Regions from separate parts of the Streptomyces sp. NPDC086023 genome, predicted to be linked through region 2. Evidence: riboswitches for the same ligand, from Rfam matches in the RefSeq annotation. Region 2 holds a riboswitch; each other region holds the start of a gene.
The links. Region 2 has a riboswitch for thiamine pyrophosphate ahead of thiO (glycine oxidase ThiO). Riboswitches for the same ligand answer to the same signal wherever they lie in the genome.
Positions count from the first base shown of each region.

Region 1: another riboswitch for thiamine pyrophosphate. It lies ahead of ACIF6F_RS28605 (thiamine ABC transporter substrate binding subunit); the one in region 2 lies ahead of thiO (glycine oxidase ThiO).
Region 3: another riboswitch for thiamine pyrophosphate. It lies ahead of thiC (phosphomethylpyrimidine synthase ThiC); the one in region 2 lies ahead of thiO (glycine oxidase ThiO).

Region 1 covers NZ_JBITRX010000017.1:90,689-93,953, reverse strand. Annotated here, with positions in the region: gene ACIF6F_RS28615 (phosphatidate cytidylyltransferase) at 1-174, shown strand, start outside; gene rlmN (23S rRNA (adenine(2503)-C(2))-methyltransferase RlmN) at 349-1,461, shown strand; TPP riboswitch at 1,481-1,591, shown strand; gene ACIF6F_RS28605 (thiamine ABC transporter substrate binding subunit) at 1,676-2,776, shown strand; gene ACIF6F_RS28600 (ABC transporter permease) at 2,845-3,265, shown strand, end outside.
Region 2 covers NZ_JBITRX010000001.1:397,691-400,955, reverse strand. Annotated here, with positions in the region: gene ACIF6F_RS01815 (Rv2175c family DNA-binding protein) at 1-169, opposite strand, end outside; gene ACIF6F_RS01810 (NAD(P)/FAD-dependent oxidoreductase) at 250-1,422, opposite strand; TPP riboswitch at 1,611-1,723, shown strand; gene thiO (glycine oxidase ThiO) at 1,721-2,896, shown strand; gene thiS (sulfur carrier protein ThiS) at 2,893-3,093, shown strand; gene ACIF6F_RS01795 (thiazole synthase) at 3,096-3,265, shown strand, end outside.
Region 3 covers NZ_JBITRX010000004.1:285,957-289,221, reverse strand. Annotated here, with positions in the region: gene thiC (phosphomethylpyrimidine synthase ThiC) at 1-1,608, opposite strand, end outside; TPP riboswitch at 1,602-1,750, opposite strand; gene ACIF6F_RS10745 (YibE/F family protein) at 1,790-3,265, shown strand, end outside.

The DNA.
Region 1 (3,265 bases), on a different contig from region 2:
GTCAGCGCCACCCTGGGCGACCTCGGTGAGTCGATGATCAAGAGGGACCTCGGCATCAAGGACATGGGCACCCTGCTGCCCGGTCACGGCGGGATCATGGACCGGCTGGACTCTCTGCTGCCCACCGCGCCGGTGGTGTGGCTGCTGCTGGCGCTCTTCGTGGGCACCGGCTGAGCCGTCCCGGGTATCCTGGAAGGCGCGCCACTCCCGAGTGGCGCGCCTTTCTCGTCCCCCGCGAGCCGCGGGGGGACGCCCTGTGAGGTCTCCTGGCGCCGGTCGCGCCAATGCCATCGGCTCCGTTTACCACGGAGGCCGGCCAGGCCTCGTCGTACTGAGGAGAAACCGATCATGGCCCGCCCCCTTCCGGGAGAACTGACCTTCGTCGCGCCCAAGGGGGCCAAGAAGCCGCCCCGGCACCTCGCCGACCTCTCGCCCGCCGAGCGGCGCGAGGCCGTGGCCGCGATCGGTGAGAAGCCGTTCCGCGCGAAGCAGCTCTCGCAGCACTACTTCGCCCGCTACGCGCACGACCCGGCCGAGTGGACCGACATCCCGGCCGGCGCGCGCGAGAAGCTCCGGCAGGAACTGCTCCCGGACCTGATGAGCGTGGTCCGGCACATCAGCTGTGACGACGACACCACCCGCAAGACCCTCTGGCGGCTGCACGACGGCACGCTGGTCGAGTCCGTCCTGATGCGGTACCCGGACCGGGTCACCATGTGCATCTCCTCGCAGGCCGGCTGCGGCATGAACTGCCCGTTCTGCGCCACCGGCCAGGCGGGCCTCGACCGCAACCTGTCCACCGCCGAGATCGTCCACCAGATCGTCGACGGCATGCGGGCCCTGCGCGACGGCGAGGTCCCGGGCGGCCCGGCCCGCCTGTCGAACATCGTCTTCATGGGCATGGGCGAACCGCTGGCCAACTACAAGCGGGTCGTCGGCGCCATCCGCCGCCTGACCGACCCCGAGCCCGACGGCCTCGGCCTGTCGCAGCGCGGTATCACCGTCTCCACCGTCGGCCTGGTCCCGGCCATGCTGCGGTTCGCCGACGAGGGCTTCAAGTGCCGTCTCGCCGTCTCCCTGCACGCCCCCGACGACGAGCTGCGCGACACCCTCGTCCCCGTGAACACCCGCTGGAAGGTCCGCGAGGTCCTCGACGCGGCCTGGGAGTACGCCGAGAAGTCCGGCCGCCGCATCTCCATCGAGTACGCGCTGATCCGCGACATCAACGACCAGGCCTGGCGCGGTGACCTGCTGGGACGCCTGCTCAAGGGCAAGCGGGTGCACGTCAACCTGATCCCGCTCAACCCGACCCCGGGGTCCAAGTGGACGGCCTCCCGCCCCGAGGACGAGCGGGCCTTCGTCCAGGCCATCGCCGGCCACGGCGTGCCGGTCACCGTCCGCGACACCCGTGGCCAGGAGATCGACGGAGCGTGCGGACAGCTCGCCGCCAGCGAGCGGTAACCTGGCCCCGTACATCTGCATATTCCGACAGGGGAGCGCCACAGCGCTGAGAGTGCGGGCACCGTCACGCCGCAGACCCTCTGAACCTCGCCCGGGTCATTCCGGGTAGGAAGTTCGGTCATCACTCAAGCTGTTGCGCCCTGCCCCGGCGTCCGCTCCCAGAGCGCCGGGGCGGGGCCGCGTCTTCTCCTGGTCACTCCAGGAGGAATGTTCCGTGAGCACCACCAAGAAGATGGCGGGCGCCGTGCTGGCCACCGCCCTGGGCGCGGCCGCGCTCGCAGGCTGCGGCAACGGCGACGAGAAGGACGGGGCGGCGCCGAGCGGCAAGCCCGAGTCGAAGACGGTCACGCTCGTCAGCCACGACTCCTTCAACGCCACCCCGGCCGTGCTGAAGGAGTTCGAGAAGCAGACCGGCTACACGGTCAAGGTCCTCAAGAGCGGTGACGCGGGCGCGGCCCTCAACCAGGAGATCCTCACCAAGGGCTCCCCGCGCGGCGACGTCTTCTTCGGCGTCGACAACACCCTGCTCTCCCGCGCCCTCGACAACGGCATCTTCATCCCGTACGAGGCCAAGGGCCTGGCGGAGGTCCCCGAGCAGTACCAGCTCGACAAGGCCGAGCACCGCGTCACCCCGATCGACTCCGGCGACATCTGCGTCAACTACGACAAGAAGTACTTCGCCGACAGGAAGCTGGCCCCGCCGGTCACCCTCGACGACCTGGTCAAGCCCGAGTACAAGAACCTCCTGGTCACCGAGAACGCCTCGACCTCGTCGCCCGGCCTCGGCTTCCTCCTCGCGACCGTGGGCAAGTACGGCGAGGACGGCTGGAAGGACTACTGGACCAAGCTCAAGGCCAACGGCGTCGAGGTCGTCGACGGCTGGGAGCAGGCCTACAACGAGCGCTTCTCCGGCTCCGCGGGCGGCAAGAAGGCCAAGGGCGACCGTCCGCTGGTCGTCTCCTACGCCTCCAGCCCGCCGGTCGAGGTGCTGTACGGCGAGCCGCAGCCGGCCGTGGCGCCGACCGGCGTCTCCACCGGCACCTGCTTCCGCCAGACCGAGTTCGCGGGCCTGCTCCAGGGCGCGAAGAACGAGGCGGGCGGCAAGGCCCTGCTGGACTTCCTGATCAGCACGAAGTTCCAGGAGGACATGCCGCTCCAGATGTTCGTGAACCCGGTGGTCAAGGACGCGAAGCTGCCGGAGATCTTCACCAGGCACGGCGTGGTGATCGAGAAGCCGGAGACCGTGACTCCGGACGCGATCGCCAAGAACCGTGAGCAGTGGGTCGGGGCATGGACCTCGCTCGTGCTGAAGTAGCGCAGGACGCGGTCCGGGAGGTGCCCGCGGGCTCCTCCCGGCGCGGCACGGCGGTGCGGCTGGGCCTGATGGCCCTGCCGCTCGCCTTCTTCGCGATCTTCTTCGCCTGGCCCGTGGCCGCGATCGTGGGCCGCGGGATCAGGACCGACACCGGCTGGCAGTTCGGCCGGATCGGCGAGGTGCTCGGCCGGCCCGACATCGCCGGGGTGCTGTGGTTCACCACCTGGCAGGCGCTCGCCTCCACGGCGCTCACGCTGCTGATCGCGCTCCCCGGCGCATACGTCTTCGCGCGCTTCGAGTTCCCGGGCAAGCAGCTGCTGCGGGCCGTGGTCACCGTCCCCTTCGTGCTGCCCACCGTCGTGGTGGGCACCGCCTTCCTGGCCCTGCTCGGCCGGGGCGGGATGCTGGACGAGCTGTGGGGCGTACGGCTCGACACCACCGCGTGGGCGATCCTCCTCGCGCACGTCTTCTTCAACTACGCCGTGGTCG
Region 2 (3,265 bases):
CGGCCGGCACCTGGAGGGCGCGGTTCTCACCGCGGCGCACCGCGATCAGCTGGCCCTCCTTCACCAGCTGGCGGATACGCGTCACCTCAACGTCCAGCATTTCGGCGATGTCGGGGAGGTAGAGCCACTCGGGGACGAGAGCATCGATCTTTGCGTCAATCTCGGTCACGGGACAAGCCTGCCATCCCCGGCCGACAGCCGGTACCCGGGCGGTGCCGGAGGGGGTACGGCGAGCCGCACCCCCGCGCGTCAGCGGGCGGCGGACTTCAGCGGGGCCGCGGCGTCGGCCACCCGGGCCGGGTCCACCGGGACCCCGCTCTCGATGAGCTTGCGGCCCTGCGCCAGGTCACGGGGCCGGCCCACGGCCAGCACCGCCACCAGGGCCTCGCCGCGCAGCCAGCAGGCGGACCAGGCGGCCTCGGCCGGGTCCCCGCGCCGGACCAGCGTGTCGCCCTCGGCGTGGTGGCCCGCGTACTGCACGAAGCGCCCGAACTGCTCCGACCAGAAGTACGGGACCGGGTCGTAGGCCTGCGCCTCGCCGCCGGGCCCGGCCAGGATGTTCGCGGCCACCACCCGGGGGCCCTGAAGGGCGTTGTCCCAGTGGTGGACGACGAGCCGCTCGCCGTAGCGCGCCGAGGGGAAGGAGGCGCAGTCGCCGACCGCGTACACGTCGGGCAACGAGGTGGCCAGGTGGTCGTCTGCGGTGACGGACCCGTCCGCGCCGCGGTCGATGCCCGAGCCGTCGAGCCAGCCGGTGGCGGGCCGGGCGCCGATGCCCACGACCACGGCGCCCGCGGGCAGCTCGGTGCCGTCGGCGAGCACCACGGCGCCGGGGGCCACCTCGGCCACCCGGGCGCCGGTCAGCAGGCGGGCGCCGGCCTCGGCGTACCAGCCGGCCATCGCTTCGGCGACCTCGGCCGGCAGGGCCCCGGCCAGCGGGCGGGGGGCCGCCTCGACCACGGTGACGGCGCAGCCGGCCTCGCGGGCGGCGGTGGCGAACTCCGCGCCGATCCAGCCGGCGCCGACCACGACGATGTCGTGCCGCTCGGCGATCACGGGCTTGAGCCGCTCGGCGTCGTCGAGGGTGCGCAGCAGGTGGACGCCCGGCACGCCCTCGGTGCCGGGAAGGGTGAGGGGCTCGGCCCCGGTGGCGAGGACCAGGGTGGCGTACGGGACCGGGCCCGCGGAGGTGTCCACCTCGTGGTCGGCGGCGCGCAGCCCGGTGACCTCGACGCCGAGGCGCAGTTCGATGCCGAGCCCCTGGAAGTCGACGTCGAAGGCGGAGTCCTCGGCCTTGCCGAGCAGCACCGCCTTGGAGAGCGGCGGCCGGTCGTACGGCTGGTGGGGTTCGGCGCCGAGCAGGGTCACCGGTCCCGTCCAGCCCTGTTCGCGCAGGGCCACGGCGGTCTGCACGCCCGCCATGCCCGCGCCGACGATGACGACGCCGTGCGCCGTGTCCTGGGTCTGACTCAGCTGATCGCTCACGCCGCACACCCTAACCACCTGACGGATCGTCAGGAAAGTCGGTGTCCGTCCGGGGCGGAGCGCCGCTCGCGGCGTGCTCGCGGGCGGCCTTACCCGCGCTCGGGGCCGGGGGATAGTCTGGCCACCGTACCTATCGCGGGAGCCCGGGCGGACCGGGCTGAGAGGGAGGCTGGCCGGCCTCCGACCGTACGAACCTGATCCGGGTCATGCCGGCGAAGGGAGGGGCTGGACGCCCATGCACTCATCTCGTAAGGGATCCGACGTCCTCGTCATCGGGGGCGGGATCATCGGCCTGGTCACGGCCTGGCGGGCCGCGCGGCGCGGCCTGCGCACCGCGCTCGCCGACCCCCGGCCGGGCGGCGGCGCCGCCCAGGTGGCGGCCGGGATGCTCGCCGCCGTGACCGAACTCCACTACGGCGAGGAGACCCTGCTCGGCCTCAACCTCGCCTCCGCCGCCCGCTACCCCGAGTTCGAGGCGGAGTTGACCGAGGCGAGCGGCGGCCTGGACATCGGCTACCGCGCCTGCGGCACGCTGGCCGTGGCGCTGGACGCGGACGACCGTACGCACCTGCGCGAGCTGCATGCGCTGCAGCGGCGCTGCGGGCTGGAGTCGGAGTGGCTGACCGGCCGCGAGTGCCGCCGCCTGGAGCCGATGCTGGCACCCGGGGTGCGCGGCGGGCTGCGCGTCGACGGCGACCACCAGGTGGACCCGCGGCGGCTGGCCGCCGCTCTGGTCGCGGCCTGCGAGCGGGCCGGCGTGCTCTTCCACCAGACCTCCGCGGAGCGGCTGACCGTCACCGGCGACCGCGCCGCGGGCGCCGTGCTCGACACCGGCGAGGAACTCTCCGCCGACCAGGTGGTACTGGCCGCGGGCAGCCACAGCGGACGGCTGGCCGGCCTGCCGCCGGAGGTCGTGCCGCCGGTCCGGCCCGTCAAGGGGCAGGTGCTGCGGCTGACGGTGCCGGGAGCGTACGCGCCGTTCCTCACCCGCACGGTCCGCGCGGTGGTCCGCGGCAGCCACGTCTACCTCGTGCCCCGGGAGAACGGCGAGCTGGTCGTCGGGGCGACCAGCGAGGAACTGGGCTGGGACACCACCGTCACCGCGGGCGGGGTGTACGAACTCCTCCGCGACGCCCACGAGCTGGTGCCCGGCCTGACCGAACTCCCGCTCACCGAGACCCGGGCCGGCCTGCGCCCCGCCTCCCCCGACAACGCCCCGCTGCTGGGCCCCACGGAGCTGCCCGGCCTGCACCTCGCCACCGGGCACTACCGCAACGGCGTGCTGCTGACCCCCCTCACCGGCGAGGTGATGGCGGAGCTGCTGGCCACCGGTGAACTCCCGGAGGTGGCACGCGCGTTCACGCCGCGCCGCTTCTCCCCCGCAGCAGTACGTGAGGAGTCGCTCGTATGACCGTGTCCGTGAACGGCGAACCCCGCGAGGTCGCCCCCGGGACCACGCTGGACGCGCTGGTCGCCACCCTGACCTCGGCCCCCTCCGGGGTGGCCGCCGCCGTCAACGAGACCGTGGTGCCGCGCGGCCAGTGGCCGGCGACGGCCCTGGGCGAGGGCGACCGGGTCGAGGTGCTGACCGCGGTGCAGGGAGGCTGACCATGTCGGACCTCCTCACCCTCGGCGGCCGGACCTTCTCCTCCCGCCTGATCATGGGCACCGGAGGCGCGCCCAGCCTGGACGTCCTGGAACGCGCCCTGGTCGCCTCCGGCACCGAGCTGACCACGGTGGCGATGCGCCGCCTGGACCCCACGGTGCAGGGCTCGGTGCT
Region 3 (3,265 bases), on a different contig from region 2:
GGTCTTGGCCGGCTCGGCCGGAAGCGTCTCGTCGTGGAACTCGCGGGCTGTGTCCGGGTCGAGGGCCAGGTTGAACTGGTCCTCCCAGCGGAACTCGAAGCGCGCGTCGGACAGCGCGTCGTCCCACTCCTGGGCACCCGGGTGGCCCTTGGCCAGGTCGGCGGCGTGCGCGGCGATCTTGTAGGTGATCACACCGGTCTTGACGTCGTCCCGGTTCGGCAGGCCCAGGTGCTCCTTGGGTGTGACGTAGCAGAGCATCGCGGTGCCCCACCAGGCGATCATCGCGGCGCCGATGCCCGAGGTGATGTGGTCGTAGGCGGGCGCGACGTCCGTGGTCAGCGGGCCGAGCGTGTAGAACGGCGCCTCCTCGCAGATCTCCTGCTGGAGGTCGATGTTCTCCTTGATCTTGTGCATCGGGACGTGGCCCGGGCCCTCGATCATGGTCTGTACGTTGTGGCGCTTGGCGATCGTGTTCAGCTCGCCCAGCGTCTTCAGCTCGGCGAACTGCGCGGCGTCGTTGGCGTCCGCGATCGAGCCGGGGCGCAGGCCGTCGCCGAGCGAGTACGTGACGTCGTACGCCGCCAGGATCTCGCAGAGCTCCTCGAAGTTCGTGTAGAGGAAGTTCTCCTTGTGGTGCGCGAGGCACCAGGCGGCCATGATCGAGCCGCCGCGCGAGACGATGCCGGTCTTGCGGCGCGCGGTGAGCGGCACGTACGGCAGCAGCACGCCGGCGTGGACGGTCATGTAGTCGACGCCCTGCTCGGCCTGCTCGATGACCGTGTCCTTGTAGATCTCCCAGGTCAGCTCCTCGGCCTTGCCGTCGACCTTCTCCAGGGCCTGGTAGAGGGGCACGGTGCCGATCGGGACGGGGGAGTTGCGCAGCACCCACTCGCGGGTGGTGTGGATGTTGCGGCCGGTGGAGAGGTCCATGACCGTGTCGGCGCCCCAGCGGGTGGCCCAGGTCATCTTCTCCACCTCCTCCTCGATGGAGGAGGTCACGGCGGAGTTGCCGATGTTGGCGTTGACCTTCACCAGGAACTTCTTGCCGATGATCATCGGCTCGATCTCCGGGTGGTTGACGTTCGCCGGGAGCACCGCGCGGCCGGCGGCGATCTCCTCGCGGACGACCTCGGGGGAGACGTTCTCGCGGATCGCGACGTACTCCATCTCCGGGGTGACCTCACCGCGGCGGGCGTACGCGAGCTGCGTGACGGCCTGGCCGTCGCGGCCGCGGCGCGGCAGGCGCGGGCGGCCGGGGAAGACGGCGTCGAGGTTCTTGAGGCCGCCGCGGGGCGAGGTGTGCTTGATGCCGTCGTCCTCGGGGCGCACGGGACGGCCCGCGTACTCCTCGGTGTCGCCGCGGCCGATGATCCAGTTCTCGCGCAGCGGCGGCAGGCCGCGGCGGACGTCGGTCTCGATCTGCGGGTCGGTGTACGGGCCGGACGTGTCGTAGAGCGTCACGTCCTTGCCGTTGGTGAGGTGGACCTGGCGAACCGGCACGCGGATGTCGGGGCGGGAGCCCGCGACGTAGCCCTTGTGCCAGCCCGGCTGGCGCTCGCTCTGGCCGTCCTGGCTGGTGGCAGGCGTGCGTGCATCCTGAATGGTCATGAGACCTATCTCCCTACGCCGGCATTACCCGGTAACAGGTTCGGCGGTCGACGCAGCCTCCTCCCGTACTCGTCGTCTTCGACGCGCGTACGGTGATCAGCGCCCTCTCAGCCCGGTGCTCCGAGCTCCCGCGTTGTGCAAAGGTGCCCCCACGCTAGCGTCATCTGTGGCGCGCTGAACAGTGGGCCCCCTCAACTCTTGCGATGATCGGCCGGTGACCACACCGCCGCAGCCTCCCGTCGACCCCCATGACCACACCGGCCACCCTGGCCCCGCAGAGGGTTACGGCGGGCCGGGCGAGCACGACTTCGGGCACGGAGCGTACGACGCCGGCGGGCACGGGCACGGGCACGGGCACGCAGGGAGCGGCGGGCACGGCGGCGGTCACGGCGGAGACGGCGGCGGGCACTCGCACGGCGGGCACTCGCACGGGCACGGTCCGGCCGCCCCCGTCTCGAAGCACCTGCGCAAGGTCATCGCCGCCGTGCTGATCCCGTTCGCCGCCGCGGTGGTGGTGGGCCTGGTCGTGCTGTGGCCCGGTGGCGCCCCCGCGCACGAGCGCACCGGCGTCGGCTTCGACCGCCAGACGCAGGAGGGGCGGGTCGCCACGCTCCAGCGGGTGGACTGCAAGGAGGTCAACGTCGCCCAGGTGCCGCCCACGGGGGACACCTCCACGCCCGAGGGGCGCGAGGCGCAGCAGCGGCAGACCGGGCAGTGCGCGAAGGCGACCATCGAGGTCACCACCGGTCCCGACAAGGGGCGTACGTTCCTGGAGATCGTCCAGCCGGGCGCGCCCCGGCAGTTGAGCGAGGGTCAGGAAGTCGTGGTCGCGTACGCGCCGGACGCCCCCCGCGACCTCCAGTACTCGGTGGTCGACGTCAACCGTGAGCTGCCTCTGGCGCTGCTCGCCGGCATCTTCGCGCTGGCCGTGGTGCTGGTGGGGCGCATGCGCGGGGTGTTCGCGCTGATCGCGCTCGCCGTCAGCTTCGCCGTACTGGTGCTCTTCATCCTGCCGGCGATCCTCCAGGGGTCGAACCCGCTGGTCGTCGCAGTGGTGGGGGCGAGCGCCATCATGCTGATCGCGCTCTACATGTGCCACGGCGTCACGGCACGCACCTCGGTCGCGGTGCTCGGGACCCTGGTCTCGCTGCTGCTGATCGGCGTGCTCGGGTCCGGATTCATCGGATCGGCGTTCCTGAGCGGGAACACGGACGACAACACGGGTCTGATCCACGGCCTCTACCCGGAGATCGACATGAGCGGCCTGCTGCTGGCAGGTGTGATCATCGGATCCCTGGGTGTGCTCGACGACGTCACCGTCACGCAGACGTCGGCCGTCTGGGAACTGCACGCGGCGGACCCCACGATGGGGCCGCGGGCCTTGTACCGCGCGGCCATCCGGATCGGCCGCGACCACATCGCCTCGGTGGTCAACACGCTGGTGCTCGCCTACGCCGGCGCGGCCCTGCCCCTGCTGCTGCTGTTCTCGATCGCACAGAGCAGTGTGGGCTCCGTGGCCAACAGCGAGCTGGTGGCCGAGGAGATCGTACGGACCCTGGTGGGCTCGATCGGGCTCGTGGCGTCGGTGCCGGTGACGACGGCGCTGGCTGCCCTGGTGGTCTCGGCCGACCGGCCGGTATCCCCGTCCGCCGCTCCG